Linked DNA regions of Anatilimnocola aggregata. The protein of the gene in region 1 interacts with the protein of each later gene in a pairwise test. Links are inferred from orthologs where the notes say so. Each region holds a gene or a part of one and is shown on either strand. Other genes may lie near its edges.

What was found.
Region 2: the proteins of ETAA8_RS21545 (region 1) and hemL interact in binary tests that used the Escherichia coli proteins (3 or more experiments, as listed by UniProt). The link is inferred for Anatilimnocola aggregata from one-to-one orthologs.

What each region holds. Positions count from the first base shown.
Region 1 is NZ_CP036274.1:5,755,140-5,762,301, forward strand. What follows is about bases 158-3,112. They hold ETAA8_RS21545 (FadR/GntR family transcriptional regulator), read right to left. Parts: upstream 2,016-3,112; coding sequence 1,299-2,015; downstream 158-1,298. Other genes in these bases: ETAA8_RS21540 (CCA tRNA nucleotidyltransferase), read left to right, coding at 158-1,312; ETAA8_RS21550 (DUF1553 domain-containing protein), read left to right, coding at 2,206-3,112. In the rest of the region: more of ETAA8_RS21540, read left to right, coding at 41-157; more of ETAA8_RS21550, read left to right, coding at 3,113-5,214; ETAA8_RS21555 (DUF1501 domain-containing protein), read left to right, coding at 5,224-6,717. UniProt on the Escherichia coli protein: Transcriptional activator of the glcDEFGB operon which is associated with glycolate utilization, and encodes malate synthase G and the genes needed for glycolate oxidase activity. Also negatively regulates the transcription of its own gene.
Region 2 is NZ_CP036274.1:5,548,289-5,559,062, forward strand. Bases 4,948-7,797 are described here. They hold hemL (glutamate-1-semialdehyde 2,1-aminomutase), read left to right. Parts: upstream 4,948-5,651; coding sequence 5,652-6,944; downstream 6,945-7,797. Other genes in these bases: ETAA8_RS20720 (DUF1559 domain-containing protein), read right to left, coding at 4,948-5,444; ETAA8_RS20730 (DUF1592 domain-containing protein), read left to right, coding at 7,283-7,797. Also shown: ETAA8_RS20695 (DUF4254 domain-containing protein), read left to right, coding at 231-785; ETAA8_RS20700 (phosphoesterase), read right to left, coding at 782-1,405; ETAA8_RS20705 (hypothetical protein), read right to left, coding at 1,490-1,936; ETAA8_RS20710 (phospho-sugar mutase), read right to left, coding at 2,129-3,961; ETAA8_RS20715 (hypothetical protein), read right to left, coding at 4,100-4,498; more of ETAA8_RS20720, read right to left, coding at 4,485-4,947; more of ETAA8_RS20730, read left to right, coding at 7,798-9,700; ETAA8_RS20735 (DUF1552 domain-containing protein), read left to right, coding at 9,697-10,774. UniProt on the Escherichia coli protein: Aminomutase that catalyzes the transfer of the amine group on carbon 2 of glutamate 1-semialdehyde to the adjacent carbon 1 to form 5-aminolevulinate.

The DNA.
Region 1 (7,162 bases):
TGGCATTCTTCTGTTGGCGAACAATAGAAACAAACGACCTGTGTCATCGACGTACGATCCTGCCGCCGCCCGTGCATTTGCCGTCGATGTCGTGCGCAAGCTGCGCGACGCCGGCTATCAAGCGTTATGGGCCGGTGGCTGCGTTCGCGACCAGCTCATGGGGCGCCAGCCGAAGGACTACGATGTCGCGACCAGCGCGCGCCCCGAACAGGTGCGCGAGGTTTTTGGCCAGCGGAAAACATTAGCCATCGGGGCCTCGTTTGGCGTGATCACCGTCATCGGCCCCCGCGACGTCGGTCAGCTCGACGTCGCCACGTTTCGCCGCGACGCAGGTTACAGCGACGGCCGTCATCCCGATAGCGTGACATTCAGTGACCCGCACGAAGATGCCCAGCGGCGCGACTTCACGATCAATGGCCTGTTCTTCGATCCCCTCGCCGAACAGGTGATTGATTACGTCGGTGGGCAGGATGATTTGCAAGCGGGGATCATCCGGGCCATCGGCCAGCCTTTGCAACGAATTGCCGAAGATAAATTGCGGATGCTCCGCGCGGTTCGCTTTGCCGCCACGTTTGCATTTGTGATCGAAGCCGAAACCATGGCTGCAATTCGTAGCCAGGCGAGTGAACTGGTGATCGTGAGTGCGGAACGAATCGCCGCTGAACTGCGCCGCATGCTCACGCTCGAACGGCGGCGCATTGCCGTCGAACTGCTGGCCGAGTCTGAACTTCTCGAAGTCTTTCTTCCCGAAGCTCGTGGTATCCACACGCTTGCCTGGTCGCAAACCCTGGAGATTATCGCTCGCATAAAGGCACCGACCTTTCCCCAAGCATTTGCCGTCCTGCTTCGTCCGCTGGCATCTTCGCCGGCGGAACTGGCCACCCTCTGTGAAACGGTTTGTCGTCGGCTCAAGCTCTCGACGGACGAGATTTCACTCATCCAGCGACTGCTGCGCGAAGAGCCAATGATTCGCGGCGCGAGCAAACTAACCTGGCCGCAGTTGCAACGATTGCTGGTTACACCGGGATCGGATGCGGTCCTCGCGTTCACCGAGGCTGTCTCACAAGTGATCGATGGCGAGGCCGATGAGGTAGTTGCTTGCCGGCGCATGCTCGAACTGCCTGCCAAGCTGCTGAATCCGGTACCGCTCATTACGGGCGAAGATCTGAAGCGACTTGGGATGAAACCGGGAGCGCACTTTCGCACCATCCTGGATCGGGTTCGTGATGCCCAACTCGATAGCCTGATCAACACTCCGCCTGAAGCACTCGCGCTGGCGACGAAACTGGCCGCGGAAATTAAGGAAGCTTAGGCGTTTGGCCCGCCGCCAGGTCGCGTTCGATCAGGCGGATATGCTGACGCATGGCGGCTCGCGCAGCGACGGGGTCACGAGCCTTGATGGTTTCAAAAATGCGCAGATGCTCTTCGAGCGCGAGCTTGGTTCCGGATTGGGTCAGCGTGCGGCGACGAGATTCGCGCAACAGCTGCGCGACCGTTTCCAGTAACAGGACGAAGAGAGGATTATTGGTGGCTGCAGCCAGAGCGCGATGAAAGTTGATATCGGCTTCGATGCACTCTTCCAGAGTCGCGGCGGCGGCCAGTTGCTCGTTGGTCGCAGAGATGGCTTGCAACTGAACGTCGCTTGCTCGCTCGGCAGCCAATCCGGCAATTTCAATTTCCAAGGGCTGGCGGACTTCTGTTAGGTGCTGCAGCGAACCGCTCCCGCGGCTGAGCAGCGCATCGAGACTGATAATCGCGGCCTGCGGATCAGCAGACTTCACCCGCGGCCGGCGACCTTGTGAAATCTCGACTAGGCCCTGCGTGCAGAGAATACGCATCGCCTCACGGATGACCGTCCGCGAGACCCGCAGCGTCGTTGCCAGATCTCCTTCAGAGGGCAGCGATTCACCCGCCGCTAGTTTGCCGCCGACGATCTGCTCACGCAGCCGCTGCACGACTTCATCCACTCGATTCGTGAGCCCGAAAAGTTCGCGGGCGTCAGTTGTAGCGGGCATTGCCTAAGAACTCCAATACGACTGCCTAATCCTACTTATACTATAGGGTAAATCGCGTCGCGGCAAACAGCGAACGACATCAAATCTCGTCATATGTGACCATTTTTCGACATTAATCGATTGACTAGCCTGTCCGAAATCAATACGATACAACCTGTATGATAAGTTTTTCGAGCCGGGAGCACTCGCCATGCAACGCTCTTTCAGCCCTGCAGTCCTGCTAATTGCCTGTCTGGCTGCCAACCTGCGCGGCAATGACGAAACGTTTGCTCCCGTGTCGGCGATTTTCGAAAAACGCTGCGTCAGTTGTCACTCCGCGGATGAATCCAAAGGGTCTTTGTCGTTGCAATCTCGGGCGGCTTTGATCACTGGCGGCGATAGCGGATCAGCAGTCTCCTTGAAAGCGCCAGCCGAAAGCCTTCTCCTGCAGATGATCAGTGGCGAGAAGCCGGAGATGCCCAAATCGGGAGCCAGACTGACCGCGGCGGAAGTGGAGTCGATTCGCCGCTGGATCGCTGCGGGAGCACCATGGCCGGCCGACAAGAAGCTGGAGGATCGCAGTCTGGCCGATAGCAACTGGTGGTCGCTCCGCCCGCTTGTTCGTCCCGAGTTGCCGCGACTCTCTGCGGCAGATCAAGCCTGGGCCACCAATCCCATCGATCACTTCATCATCGCGACATTACGCGATCATGGTTTTGGTCCTTCTCCGCCAGCCAATCGAGCGACACTGATTCGCCGGCTCTATTTCGATCTCGTTGGTTTGCCGCCGTCACCGGAAGAAGTGGCTGAGTTCGTCCAAGATCCCGATCCGCATGCTTACGACAAGCTCGTCGAGCGGTTGCTCGATTCACCGCACTACGGGGAGCGCTGGGCGCGGCATTGGCTCGACGTCGTTCATTTCGGTGAGACGCACGGTTACGACAAAGATCAGCCCCGGCGGAATGCCTGGCCTTATCGCGACTACGTCATTCGTGCCTTGAACATCGACAAGCCCTATGGCCGCTTCATCGAAGAGCAGCTTGCTGGCGACGTGCTGCACACCGGCACAATCGATGGGATTGTGGCGCTAGGATTCATTGCCGCCGGACCTTGGGATTTCATCGGTCATGCCGAAGTTCCCGAGAGCAAGATCGACGGCAAAGTGGCCCGCCATCTTGATCGCGACGATATGGTGAGCAATGCGATTGGAACGTTCAACAGCTTGACGGTCGGCTGCGCGCAATGCCACAACCACAAGTTCGACCCCATCAAACAAGTCGACTATTACCGTCTGCAAGCCGTGTTCGCGGCGGTCGATCGGGCAGAGAAGAAGTATCACTCTGACCCTGCTGTGCTCGCTGAATACACGGCCCTCGAACAGCAGCAGCGTGAGTTGACAGCGACGAAGAAGACCCTCGATGCGGAAGTGAAAAGGCTGGCCGGCGCAGAACTCGTCAAGCTGGATCAGGCGATTCAAGCAGCGCGGCAAGCATCAACCACAGGTCTTGCACCAGAATACGGCTACCACAGCCAGCTTCATCCCAAAGCGGATGCGGAGAAATGGTTTCAACTCGATTTGGGCTCGTCGCGAGAAATCGCCAGTGTGGCTTGCATCGGCTGCTACGACAATTTCAATCAGATCGGCGCGGGCTTTGGTTTTCCGGTCCGGTACAAGATCGAAGTTTCGAACGACCCTGACTTCAAAAAGGAAGTCACGGTTGTTGTCGATCACTGCGAACAGGACGTGCTCAATCCCGGCACGACGCCGCAGGTTGCAAACTTCGCCGCGCAAACAGCGCGTTATGTCCGCATGACCGCAACCAAACTTGCGCTGCGGCAGAACGACTACATGTTCGCGGTAGCAGAATTTCAGGTCTTCGATTCTGCGGGGACGAATGTTGCGAAAGGTGCGGCCGTTACAGCGCTCGATTCCATCGAGGCTCCAGTACGTTGGCGGAAGGCGAATCTCGTCGACGGAATCTACCCCGGTGCTAAGGACGCGAACCTCAGTGGCAAACAGTTAAACGAGTTGACTCGGCAACGGAGCGAGTTACTGGCTAAAGTGATTGATGCCGAACTGCGAGCCAAGCTGACCGCTGCCGAAACTGCGGCGGCGGATATTACGCATCAACTGAGCAAATTAACGGCCCCGAACGTCGTCTTTGCGGGAACTGTTCACCACGGCTCGGGGAACTTTCAAGGAACTGGCAACACCGGCGGCAAGCCGCGCAAGATCTTCGTGCTGCATCGCGGCGATGTGAAGAGTCCCACAGAAGAAGTTCAACCTGGCGCACTGCAATCCCTGCCGGAGTGGTCCGGTGACTTTCGGTTGCCCGAGGGACACAGCGAGGGAGAACGTCGTGCTGCCTTAGCACGCTGGCTCAGCGATCGACGAAACCCTCTCACATGGCGCAGTGTTGTGAATCGCGTGTGGCAATATCACCTGAGCCGCGCGATCGTGGATACACCGAACGACTTTGGCCGGATGGGGCAGTTGCCTTCACACCCCGAGTTGCTGGACTGGCTGGCGGTGGAGTTTCTCGACGGCGGCCAGTCACTGAAGTCGCTGCATCGGCTGATAGTGACCAGCAGTACCTATCGCCAGCAATCGCAGCCAGACGAAAACGTTCTCACCAAGCTGAAAAATGATCCTCGCAAAACAGATGCTGGCAACGTTTACTTGTGGCGAATGAATCGGCGGAAGTTGGAGGCCGAAGCCCTTCGCGATGCCGTGCTGCAAGTCTCCGGCAAACTCGATCCTAAGATGGGCGGCCCCAGCTTTCAGGATTTCGTCATCGACCAGCCTGCTCATTCGCCGCATTACGAATATCACTTGCACGATCCAAGCGATCCGAAGTCGCATCGCCGCAGTATTTATCGGTTTATTGTCCGTTCGCAGCCGCAGCCCTTCATGACCACGCTCGATTGCGCGGACCCTTCAATGCGCGTCGACAAACGAAACGAATCGATCTCGCCGTTGCAGGCACTCGCGTTGCTCAACAACGGCTTCATGGTCACGATGGGCCAGCATTTCGCTGCGAGGATTGAGGCGAGCACGCAGGAACCTGCAGCCCAAGCCGAACTCATCGTTCGCCTGGCCCTATCCCGCCACGCGAGCGATGAAGAGCGACTACTGTTTGCCGACTACATTCGAGCACACGGACTTGCCAACGCTTGTCGCGCGGCGTTGAACCTCAATGAGTTTGCATTTGTGGACTAGGTGATGCGCATGAGCTCCAACATTGCTCCGAATCGTCGAGAGTTTCTGCAATCGCTGGGCCAAGGCTTTGGCAGCTTGGCCTTGGCGGCGATGCTCTCGGCGGAACGTCAACCTGTTTTGGCGGGGGACGCCGCTCTATCGCCAAGCAAGGGTGCGCTGCCGCAGTTGCATCATCGGCCGCGTGCCAAGCGGGTCATACAACTCTTTATGGCCGGGGCCGCGAGTTCGATCGACTTGTTCGATTTCAAACCCGACCTGGTCAAGCACCATGGCGAACCGAGCAACTTCGGCGAACCAGTCGAGGCATTTCAGAATGGTCTCGGCCCCTGGCTCAAGCCCATTTGGGACTTCAAACCCTACGGCAAATGCGGCAAGCAACTCGCTGAGCCAGTGGCAGAGTTGGGGAAAGTGGCTGACGAGTTGGCGTTTGTGCATAACGTCGTTGGCAAGACCGGGGTTCATAGCCAGGCCACTCTGTTGCATACTACGGGATTTCAGTTACCCGGTTTTCCCGGCATGGGTTCATGGTGCAGCTATGGCCTGGGGAGCTTGAACGATGACCTGCCGACGTTTGTCGTACTGCCCGACCATCGCGGATTGGCGAGCAATGGCACGAAGAATTGGGATTCAGCATTCCTTCCCGCGCAGCATAGCGGCACCGTGATTTATCCCGGCAATGAAACCCCGATTGCCGACCTCTATCCGCACAAGAGCGGTTCGTATGTAAACCCGCAGAGCGAAGCCGCGACTCAGCAACTGCTGGCCAGGATCAATTCGCAGCACGCGAGTTCACGCGCCGGCGACGCTCGACTCGAGTCACGCATTCGCAGTTACGAGTTGGCGGCGAAAATGCAACTCGCCGCGCCGGAGGCGCTCGACTTTTCGCAAGAGCCTGAACACATCCTCAAGCTCTATGGTTTGAACAATGTCCCGGCGCAGTTCGAAAAGGAAATCAACGTCCGCGAAGAGACCGTTCACTTCTCTCGTAAATGTCTCGCCGCTCGTCGACTCCTGGAGCGTGGCGTGCGCTTCGTCCAGATCTGGTCGGGCAACGACAACGGTTTTCCCCGCCGAAACTGGGACTCCCACGAAGATGTTCAGCGCGATCATGGTCCGCTTGCCGGCGGGATGGCCCGCGGCGCGAGCGCCCTCATTCAAGACCTGAAACAACGTGGCCTCCTCGACGACACCATCATCCTCTGGACTACCGAATTTGGCCGCATGCCCAGTTCGCAAGGGGGCAAGGGGCGGGATCACAATCCGTATTGCTTCACGAATTGGCTGTGCGGCGGCGGCATTCGCGGCGGCATCACGTATGGCCCTAGTGATCAATGGGGATACAAGCCGCTGAACCGTGAAAGTCCAACGCAGGTCTACGATATTCACGCCACCATGCTTCATCTCTTGGGCATCGACCACACTCGCCTCAGCGTGCGACACAATGGCATCGACCGCCGCTTGACCGACGTCCATGGCCACGTCATCCGCGAACTAATTTCCTGAACTTCCCTCGCCCCCTCGTCAGCCTCCATTCGCCAGTCACCCCCGCAGCATCCCTACCCGCCCTCCATCCCATTTGCTAAGCTAACCCTTCACAAGCATCCGCTTGCCAAGAGCGCCCATAGCTCAATTGGATAGAGCATCGGTCTTCGGAACCGAAGGTTACAGGTTCGACCCCTGTTGGGCGTAATTACCGTAAATCCCGCCAAACGCACGACTTAGCGTACCTGCCTGCGTAGGGCAGTGTGGCCTTGAAGCCTGAAGCAAAGTGGTAGTCCTACCACTTTGCTCCAGGGCATGGAGCCACACGATGCCACGCATGCCGAGAATACCTGCGTATCGATTGCACAAATCCTCAGGCCAAGCCCGGGTGATTATCGATGGTCGGCACGTCTATCTCGGCCTCCACGGATCGGCAGAGAGCCGAGAGGCGTATGCGAGATTAATC
Region 2 (10,774 bases), 200 kb from region 1 along the record:
TGGTTGCGTAACCGACTAAACGACTGTCTCCCGCCCCTGCGGCAGGATTCAAATTTGGAAAGTGCGACCAAACGCGTAGACAGGCGTTCAGTCGTTTGAGCCATTTCAATTCACGTTGCCAGAATTGGCCTGAATTCTTAGAATCCCGCGCAGAACTAGGATGTTTGCCAGCAACGGAAGTCGAGGCATGGATGCAGAGGATAACGGAAATAACGAAGCTTCATCGGGAAATGATCGTGCGCTGGCACACGAAACCGATCGAAAATCACTACACCGGCTTTCTCGGGCTCGTTTGCCAGCAGCTTACTTATAACTTTCAGCTATGGCACGAAGAAGATATTGCCCGCAGTAAGGACGTGCCCGATTCAACCATTGCGCAGGTCAAGCGCGCCATCGATCGCTACAACCAGCAGCGGAACGATTACATCGAGAAGCTCGACGATTGGATCACTGATCGACTCGAACAACTGCAAGTCACACCCGCGCCTAACGCCACTCAAAATACGGAAACGGCGGGCAGTTCAATCGACCGGCTCGCGATTCTGGCGCTGCGGATTTATCACTTGCAGGAACAGGCCGAGCGTACCGATGCCACTCCCGAGCATCGAGCCAGCGTGGCCGGCAAACTGGGGATTGCTGTCATGCAGCAGCAGGACCTGTCGCGATCTGCGCAGGAATTGATCGACGATATCTTCGCCGGGCGCAAAAAGCACAAGACTTATCGCCAGATGAAGATGTACAACGACCCGACGCTCAATCCGTACTTGTACAAAGCGGCCGGTTAAGACCTGCTCTTGCCAAACAGTGCTTGCAGGCAGATCTGCGACCAGGTTTCAAACCGCGAGGTATCGGCCAGAATCTCGCTCACGGGGACGAAGCCCGTTTCGCAAATATCATCTTCGCGCGGACTAACGCGCGGCTCAGCTACATCGAAGATGTGGACGAGCCCTAAGTGGACCTTTCCCACTTCGGTCAGGTCGTCGTTAATCAAACCAACGAGTTTGGCCTCGTATTGCGTATCGATCTGCACTTCCTCGAGCAGTTCGCGGCGCATGCCCTCTTCGTAGGGGTTCTGGCAGGCGGCGTCGTCCGACGAAATATGCCCGCCGATACCAACGCTGCGCTTGGCATGCAGCCGGCTTTCGCCTTGGCCCTTGCCGCGGGTGTAGCAAAAGAGCGAGACGCTGCCGTCCGTCGCGCGATGGCGGAAGATGACGTACGGAATCAACTGCTTGAAGCTGGGATCCTTCTCCATCTCGGGTCGAGGGCGGTAACTAACGTGCTCTGGCTGAAGAAGCTGCGGCAGATAACGGCTGATGTCGCTCGAAAACCCCTGAAAGTATCCCAACTCATGAAAGACAGCGGTCGGGACAACCAGAATGTGTTCGACAGCAACCAGCGACATCGCAGACTCCTCGCGCGAGCAGAAAACGTTCCTAAAATCTCAGCTAGCAATCATCGTGCAAAAGCTGCAGCGCCGGTAGAGGGGCTAGGCTTCAAGCGGACTGACGTTCCCATCCAGGCCCATGATGAACGACTTCACAATGAGTATTTCTTCATTCGGGCCTTTGTTCGCACTGCTCCATGCTTCGATCACCGCGCGCAAGCGTCGCGCAAAGAAAGTGTGGCACCAAACTTCGGATTGCGCTTCGCTGGGGTCGAATGCCCCTTCAGCACCCAAGAACTCTTTGTAAGCCCCGCAGTCGCGATGCTCCAGCACATAGACTTGCTTGATGTGATGTAACTTATGAGCGAGTTCAAGATGCTTAAGAAATGTTTTATGCCAGCTCTCAAAACCAGTCGCGGGACTAATTGGCCCTTCGGGCCCACCCAACGCGCCGAGCGACGCGCCTGCCATGATGGCGTGATCGTAGGCGTTGGTGAGTTTTTGCAACTCCATCCAGCGTACGGTTTCATCCAGTAGTCGAAGATCCATACAAGTCAACAAGAGCACTGAGCCATCAGCGGCCGTAGCAGCTTTTGCTGGATCTTTTTTTGCGCGCGCCATTTGAGCCTCAATTGCAATCGGGGTGCATGTCAATAATTGAGTCGCATGATAACAATCGTAACGAGCGCCGCAAATCAAATATTGGCGGTGGTTGTTATAAGCGTGCTGCAGGATAGCGACTTACGCTTTCGCCGCAAAGGCTTTGAGGTCAACTTCAAAGGCTTGCATGCGGGCAGCCATTTCTTCCTTGGTGCGGTCAAGGTCAGCAAGCTGTTCGGCGGGGGTGTAGGTGAACATGTAGAACTTCACCTTGGGCTCGGTTCCGCTGGGGCGAACGGCCACGTAGTTTCCTTCTTCGGCCAGGTCGAGAATCACCATGTCTGCTGGTGGAGCGTCGAGCTTTTCGGGCTGGCCGCCGGTGACTGTGCGGGTAAGAGCTTTGTAGTCGCGGACGGCTGCGACCTTGATGCCGCCGAGCGCGGTGGGCGGTGCTGAGCGGAAGTTGCCCATCAGCGATTGCATCTTCGCCATACCCGCCGAACCCGGCATGGTGACGTTGAGCACGCGTTCGCCGTGGTAGCCATGCTGCCAATAGAGCGAGTCGAGCTTTTCGTGGACCGTCTTTTTCTGCTCCTTGCACACGGCAGCCAGTTCGGCCATCAGCATGCAGGCCGCAGCGCCGTCCTTATCGCGGACGTATTGGCCGATAAGAAAGCCGTGCGACTCTTCGGTGCCGAAGAGGAACTTGTCGGGGCCGGAAGCGTCGATTTGCTGGGCAATCCATTTGAAACCGACATGCAGGTTGTTGTAAGTCGTCACACCATAAGAGTCACCAATTCGGCGAATCATCTGCGTGGTGACGAGCGTCGAAACGAGGAAGTTCTCCTTCGTGAGCCCGCCAGTTTTCCTGCGCGATTCGCAAACATAGTCGGCGAGCAACACGCCCAGTTGATTGCCGGTGAACGTAGCCCAAGGAACTTGCTTCAAGTCACCCTTGAGACTTTTCTTCACGGGTGCGGCACAGCCCATGCGATCGCAGTCGGGGTCGGTGGCGAGAATCAGTTCGCCGCCAGATGCGTATGCCCGGGAAATGATCGCGTCGAACACTTCGACATTCTCGGGGTTCGAAACATGGCCGGGAACGTTCGGGAAATCGCCGCTTTGCTCGCGATGGGGGCCATAGACTTCGACGTCTTGAAACCCGTCTCCTTGCAGTACGGGAACAACAGCGGACTCGCCCACGCCATGCAACGGCGAGTAGATGATTTTCAAGTTCCGCGGGCCGGGCGTGCGCTGGGTGAGAACATTAGTCCAGAATGCCTGGTCGACTTCGTCTTTGCAGAAGATCACCTGCCCAGCTTCGACCGCGGCGTTGAAGTCGGTCGTCTTGATTTCGCCGGTGCTCATCACGCGATCGACGATGGCCTTGTCGTGCGGTGGAATCACTTGCGCGCCGCTCGACCAATAGACCTTCACCGCGTTGTCGCTGGGCGGGTTATGGCTGGCGGTGACCATGATGCCGCAGGAGCACTTTTTATAGCGGACCAGAAACGAAAGCTCCGGAGTGCTGCGATAGTCTTCGAGAAAGTAAACCTTGAAGCCGTTGGCGACCATAATGCTGGCGCACAGTTCGGCAAACCGACGGCTGTTGTGCCGCGTGTCGTAAGCGATCGCGCATGAAAGCGAACCAGCGGGCAACTTTTGCTCCAGAACGTAGGTCGCCAGCCCTTGAGCGCTTTCGCCGATCGTCCGGTCGTTGATCACATTGCAGCCGATGGGGTACATCTTGCCGCGACGGCCACCGGTGCCGAAGGGAATGACGGTCCAGAAGGCGTCGTCGAGTTCTTTCCACTTCCCTTCGGTTACATGGCGGGCCGTTTCGGCGGCATATTCCCGATAGCGCGGTTCGGTCAACCAAGTGCGAATATTGGCCGCGGCCGCTGGGGTGACTTTGGCAGCAGCGGCAGCAGCATCGAGTTGAGCGAGAGTAGCGGACAGATCTGGCGCAGCCATGAGCGTGAATCTCTTTTCGCGTGGAGAAACGTGAGGTTGCTCACAGTTTAGAGAGGCAAGCCGCGGGTGGCGAGGGGCGGGTAAAGGCAGAACTGAGAACGCAGAATGCAGAAGGAAAAAGCAATCAAGCCAGTCGATTTATTGCAAATCAAAATCGATGGTCTGCGGCTCGTTGGCTTCGACGGTTCGTTTTTCCTGGCTGGCCGTGTTGAATTTGGCGGGAAGGTCGACAAGTTCCGGAATCTTGGCTCCCATGCCACCTTCGGTGAATTTGCCGGTCTCGCGCGGCGCTGAAATGCGGACGGTCTTTTCACCCGCGGTCAGCTTGACGCTGTACTTGCCATTCTCAATCGGGCAAACGCCAACGTCGCCAGGATTGTCTGCTTCGAATTGAATTTGCCCTTTGGCGATGGGTTCCCCCTGGTGCTTTACCGTGCCAGTCACTTGGTAGAGGCGCGGCCCAAGTGAGCAGCCGGCTGTTGCGACCGCGAAGAGCAAACTGATGAACAGAAAAGATAGCGAGCTACGGATTTCCATCCTGCGAGGCTCCACGATTGCGCCAGGTTGTCAGATCAATGGTGTTGGTGACGAACTGCACCGAGCCATCGCAGTTCGCTGTCATCACTCCGCCGGGATGCGTGCTGCGGGCGGAAAGATTTTTCGGTGTCGAGCCCGTGTCTTTGCCCGATTCCGTCTGGCAGGGCATGCCAATGGAGGCCGCACCCGTGGGATCGGGACACCAATTCACCTGCACATAGTCGGGGACTTTGGTATTCGGGGCGTTGTGAGTGGTGATGCCGGTGTGGTGGCCATACCATTGCAGGCCGCGCAAATCGGTTTGATTTCCCGATGCGGGCTTCTGTCCCTGCCGCACTTCGGCGAGCATCAGCGTGTTGCTCGTGCCGTCAGTGATGCCGGCCAACGAGAACGTAATCATGGAGGGAGAAATTTGTGCTTCTTCGTAACGAAAAGGCGCTTCGTTGTAGGTGACGCCGTTGAACGGCGAGACGCGAAACACCGTCGTATTGCCGAGATTCACCGCGTAGTTCATGTTGGCCATTCGCTGGCCGCCGCTGTTCCAAGTGGAGAACGTGGGGTTATCGCTGGGGCACATGTGCGCCTTGATTCGTATCCGGCAAAGATCGAGATTGGGCTGCGAAGAATAGACCAAACCTTCGGTCCATTTTTCCCACAGCGCGCGTTGCTCGATGAACGGCAGTGTCATCTTGAGCCAACCGCCATGCCCCCAGTGCGAAGCAGCATACGGCAGCTTGCCATGAGTATCGTGATAATTGTGCAGCCCGATCGCGTGCTGCTTGAGGTTGTTGCTGCAAGACATGCGGCGAGCAGCTTCGCGCGCCGCTTGCACGGCCGGCAACAGCAGGGCCACCAATACGCCGATAATGGCAATCACCACGAGTAGTTCAACGAGGGTGAAGCCTCGCGCGCGGGAAGATCGAGAGGGCGAATCATGGGAGAGCATGATTGGCAGCTTTCTTGGATTGTAGTTGTCTGGGCTGGAGCAGCGCTCGGAACGCTGCCCCTTCCCCTTGCCGAGTCACCGCTTCCGTTACAGACTTGACTCATCGGTTCCGTTTTATTCACTGCGAAGGCCGCAAGCTACACCTGTACGGGTGGGGCAAGGCTTTTTGTTTCCCAAGTTTGTTTTAAGCCTCTCCGGAACAATGCCATGCAACGTCCCAACAGCCACGCCATCTTCACCCGTGCGAAAGAGATCATGCCCGGGGGCGTGAATAGTCCTGCGCGAGCCTTTGGAGCAGTTGGCGGTGAGCCCGTGGTGATGGATCGGGCGAGTGGGGCTTATTTGTTCGATGTCGATGGGAATCAGTACATCGACTACATCGGCTCCTGGGGGCCGATGATTCTCGGTCATCAACATCCGGCCGTGGTCGTGGCGGTACGCGCCGCGGTCGAGAAGGCCTTCAGTTTTGGTGCGCCCTCGCCTGGCGAAAACGAACTGTGCGAGTTGATTATCGAGCTCGTGCCGTCGATCGAGATGGTTCGGCTGGTGAGCAGCGGTACCGAAGCCACCATGAGTGCCATTCGGTTGGCGCGGGGTTATACCGGCCGCGATCGAATTATCAAGTTCGCCGGGAACTATCACGGGCACGTCGATAGCCTACTGGTAGCGGCGGGAAGTTCGGCGGCCACGCTGGGGGTGCCGAATTCGCCCGGCGTGACGGCGGGGACAACGCAGGACACGATCATCTGCCGCTACAACGATCCAGCGAATCTGGAAGAGATTTTTGCCGAGCATGGTTCGACAATTGCCGGCGTGATCTTCGAGCCGATCGTCGGCAACATGGGAACCGTCATTCCAACTGCCGAGTTTTTGCAGACGATGCGCGAACTCACCTGGAAACACGGCGCACTGATGATTTGCGACGAGGTGATGACGGGCTTTCGCGTTGCAGTCGGCGGTGCGCAGCAACTGCTCGACTTCACTCCCGACCTGACCACGCTGGGGAAGATTGTTGGCGGTGGCATGCCGATTGGTGCGTACGGAGGCCGCAAGGAGGTCATGCAGCATGTGCTGCCGGCCGGAAAAGTGTTTCAAGCGGGAACGTTGAGCGGCAATCCCCTGGCAACAGCAGCGGGGATCGCAACGCTCAAGCAGTTGCGCGATCAGCCGCCGTACGAGAAACTGGAACAATTGGGCGCGCAATTGGGCGATGGCTTACTAGCTGCAGCGCAAGCGGCGAAGATTCCTGCCTCGCTGACTCGCGTGGGCAGCATGCTCACGCTGTTCTTCAATCCCATGCAGCCGACCGATTGGGATACTGCGAGCCAGAGCGATACCACTCGCTTTGCCCGCTACTTCTGGGGCCTGCTGAATCGCGGCGTCTACATGCCCTGCAGCCAGTACGAAGCCCTCTTCATTTCCGCTGCCCATTCTCCGGCCGATATCCAGGCCACCATCGCCGCCGCCCAGGAAGTATTGGCGGGGTTCGGGGAGAAGTAGCGGCTCGGTTCATCGGTGCCAGAAGTAGAACCTGGCACGCGAACCGCAAGCGGGGGGGGTGTTCAACAAACGGGCCGATTGTTGAACAGCGATGTTTTGTAAGTCTCTAAAAAACAAGGCCTTACGACGGCAGCGTGTTCAACAATGAGGCTGAATGTTGAACATGTTGGTAAAACCTGATGCTGCGATTTCGCTTCGCAGGGCGAGGAGATTGGAATGACGTGCCTGCGTTTGCGGCTTGTTCGCGCTTTCCTGCGGACGAGGGCAAGGTTATGATCGAGACTCCTCCCGCCTGCAACCTTCCTTGGTCGCCCCGCCTTTCGTGAGCAGAGTTCGCTATGCGTCTTGGTTTCTTGATTGCGCTCCTCTCACTATCGGGATTTTCCATTGCAACAGCGCAAGAGTCAGGAAACAGTAGTGCCAAGCCTGATCTAACCAAGGATCTGTTCGCTTACGTCAATAAGAACTGCCTGCACTGCCACGGCGAGAAAGAAGGGAAGGCTGACGTCCGCCTGCACTCGTATAAGGACGAGCTATCGATCGTGAAGGGGCGGAAAGTCTGGGAGCATGTAGTCGACATGGTCGAAGCGGGCGAAATGCCCCCCAAAGACAAGCCTCAGCCGATGGCCAGCGACACGACCGCCTTCCTCGCTGCCGTGAAAGGCGTTTTCTTGCGGGCTGATCAGAATGCCAAGCCCGATCCAGGGCGGGTGACTGTTCGCCGCCTCAACCGGACCGAATACAACAACACGATTCGCGATTTGGTAGGCGTTGATTTTAACGCGGCCGAAGATTTTCCCTCGGACGACGTCGGCCACGGCTTCGATAACATTGGCGACGTGCTCACACTGTCGCCGGTGCTGATGGAACGTTACCTGGCCGCGGCTGAAGGCATTATGAAGCGGGCCATCGTGGTGGAAGTGCCCAAGTCGCCCACGCGCTGGCAAGGCGGCCAGTACTTGGAACCTGCTGGTGGCAACGTACCCAAGCAAAAATGGCGCCCCATCAGTGCCAAGGACGAGACGGCACAGTTCACTGGTCCTCTGCATACCCAATATCAAAACCTGCCGCCCGGCGAGTATCAGTTCCGCGTCCGCACCTATGCCACCACGGAAGGCAAAGAGCCGGTGAAGGTTGTCGTCCTCGCCGTCGGTAAAGAATTGGCGGAACCCGATCCTGTGGACCGCGGTGCGAATATTGTCGGCGGCACCAAGGCCTTCCGCTCCTTCAAGATTCTGAAGGAGTTCACCGTCGATGCCCGTGAGGACAAGAAGGCTCAGAACCTGGAACTCGATTTCACGATGCCCCAGGGAATGGACCGGATGGCTGTCGGCTTGCTGAAGGCGGCCGATGGCGAACCGTTGCAAACCCTGCATGTCGAGAATTTCGCACTGACGGGTCCGAAAGATATGCGTCCAGCGACGCAACTAAAATTGCTTCGTTGCAGCCCTGAGAAGCCGCAGGCCGAACAGACTCGCGAAGTCCTGCTGCGGTTTGCTTCCCGCGCGTATCGCCGACCAGCTACAACGGCGGAAGTGGATCGGCTCTGCCAACTGGCAGAGGCAGCCCTGGCGAGCGGCGAAAAATGGGAAGGAGCCATGCAGTTCGCGATGCAGGCTGTGTTGGTCTCGCCCAAGTTTCTCTTTCGCCTGGAACTCGACGATCGGCCCCAGGCGGCCGAGTCGCGGGCGCTGGATGAATTTCAACTCGCTTCACGCTTGTCGTATTTCATTTGGAGTTCCATGCCCGACGACGAACTCTTTCGCCTCGCGCTCAAGGGGCAATTGTCGGCGAATCTCGAACCCCAAGTTCGCCGCATGCTGAAGGATCCGCGCTCGGTCGCCCTTTACAAGAATTTCGCCGTCCAATGGCTGCAACTCGGGCGGCTGCAAATGCATTCGCCGGATAAAACGCTGTTCAAGGACTTCAACGACAGCCTGCGGCAAGACATGCTGCGCGAGACGGAGTTGTTCTTCCTGGCCATTGTGCAAGAGGACCGCAGCATTCTCGATCTGATAAATGCGGATTTCACTTACCTGAATGAACGCCTCGGCAACCACTACGGCATTCTCGATGACACCGGCACCACTTGGGCAACGAAGAAGAACCGCCCCAATCGTCCAAAGCTACCGCGGGAAGAGTTCGTCCGCGTCCAACTGGCCGACGATCAACGGGGCGGCCTCCTTACGATGGCCAGTGTACTGACGGTTACCTCCAATCCCACTCGAACGTCGCCGGTCAAACGTGGCAGGTGGGTGCTGGAACAGATTCTTGGTACTCCGCCGCCGCCACCGCCACCCGATGTGCCAGAACTAAAGGAAAGTGCGGAACTGAAGGGGACGCTTCGCGAGCGAATGGCTCAGCACATGGCGAATCCCGCCTGCGCCAACTGCCACGCGAAAATGGACCCGATCGGCTTTGCCTTTGAGAATTTCGACGCCGTGGGCAAGTACCGCTGGGAAGAGGAAAAGCAGAAGATTGATCCTGCCGGTACTTTGCCGGATGGTCAGTCATTTGCCGGGCCCGCCGAGTTAAAGAAGATCATTCAGTCGAAAAAAGAGTTGTTTGGCCGCAACCTGGCAGAGAAAATGCTGACATACGGCCTGGGTCGCGGCCTCGAATATTACGACCGTCCGACTATTCAGAAAATTGTCGGCGGCCTTGCTGCCGACGACTACAAGTTCTCCCGCCTGGTAATTGAGATCGCCAAGAGCGAGCCGTTTCGTAACCGCCGAGGAAAGGATCCTGCCAAATGACGAGCCCCATTTCCCGCCGAACCGTGTTGCGTGGCCTTGGTGTTTCTCTCACGCTGCCGTGGCTCGAAGCCATGGGCTCGGTCTCTTCGTGGGCTGCTGATGCTGGCTCGCGCAAGTCGGCCACAGCGCCGGTGCGCATGGCTTTCCTCTATGTTCCCAACGGCAAGAACATGGCTGACTGGACGCCGACCGCTGAAGGCACCAACTACGAACTGCCCCACATTCTCAAACCACTCGAAGAACTCCGGCACGACTTCAACGTCCTCACCGGGCTCACCGCCGACAAGGCTCGTCCCCATGGCGATGGTGGCGGCGATCATGCTCGCGCGCTCGGCGCGTTCTTGACCGGTGCTCAACCTCGCAAGACCGACGGCACCGACATTCGCAGCGGCATCTCGGTGGACCAGGTCGCTGCTTCGCGAATTGGCGATCAGACTCGTCTCGCCTCGCTGGAACTTGGTTGCGAAGCAGGCTCGATGGCCGGCAATTGCGACTCGGGTTATAGCTGCGTCTATTCCTCGACTATGTCCTGGCGCTCGGCCACTCAGCCCTTGCCCAAGGAAGTGAATCCCAAGCTGATCTTCGAGCGAATGTTCACCACCACTCCCGCCAAGGACCGCGTCGAACGCGATCAAAAGCGCAAGAGCGTGCTCGACTTTGTGCGTGAAGATGCGAAGGATCTCAGCGGCAAATTGAGCAGTAACGATGTCCGCAAGTTAGACGAATACTTCTCTGCTGTTCGCGATATCGAACAGCGGATCGATCGCGCCTCGCACTTGCCGGAAGTGAAGACTCCGGACTTCCCGGTTCCTGCCGGCGTTCCCAAGGACTATGCCGAGCACATTCGCCTGATGTGCGACCTGATGGTTCTTGCCTTCCAGACCGACGTCACTCGCGTGGCCACGTTCGTGCTTGCCAACGAAGGAAGCAACAAACCCTACTCATTCATCGGTGTGAACGAAGGGCATCACGACCTGTCGCATCACGGCAACGACGCGAAGAAGAAGGAAAAGATTCGCGACATCAATACCTTCCACACGTCACAATTCGCTTACCTGCTGAAGAAGCTGAAGT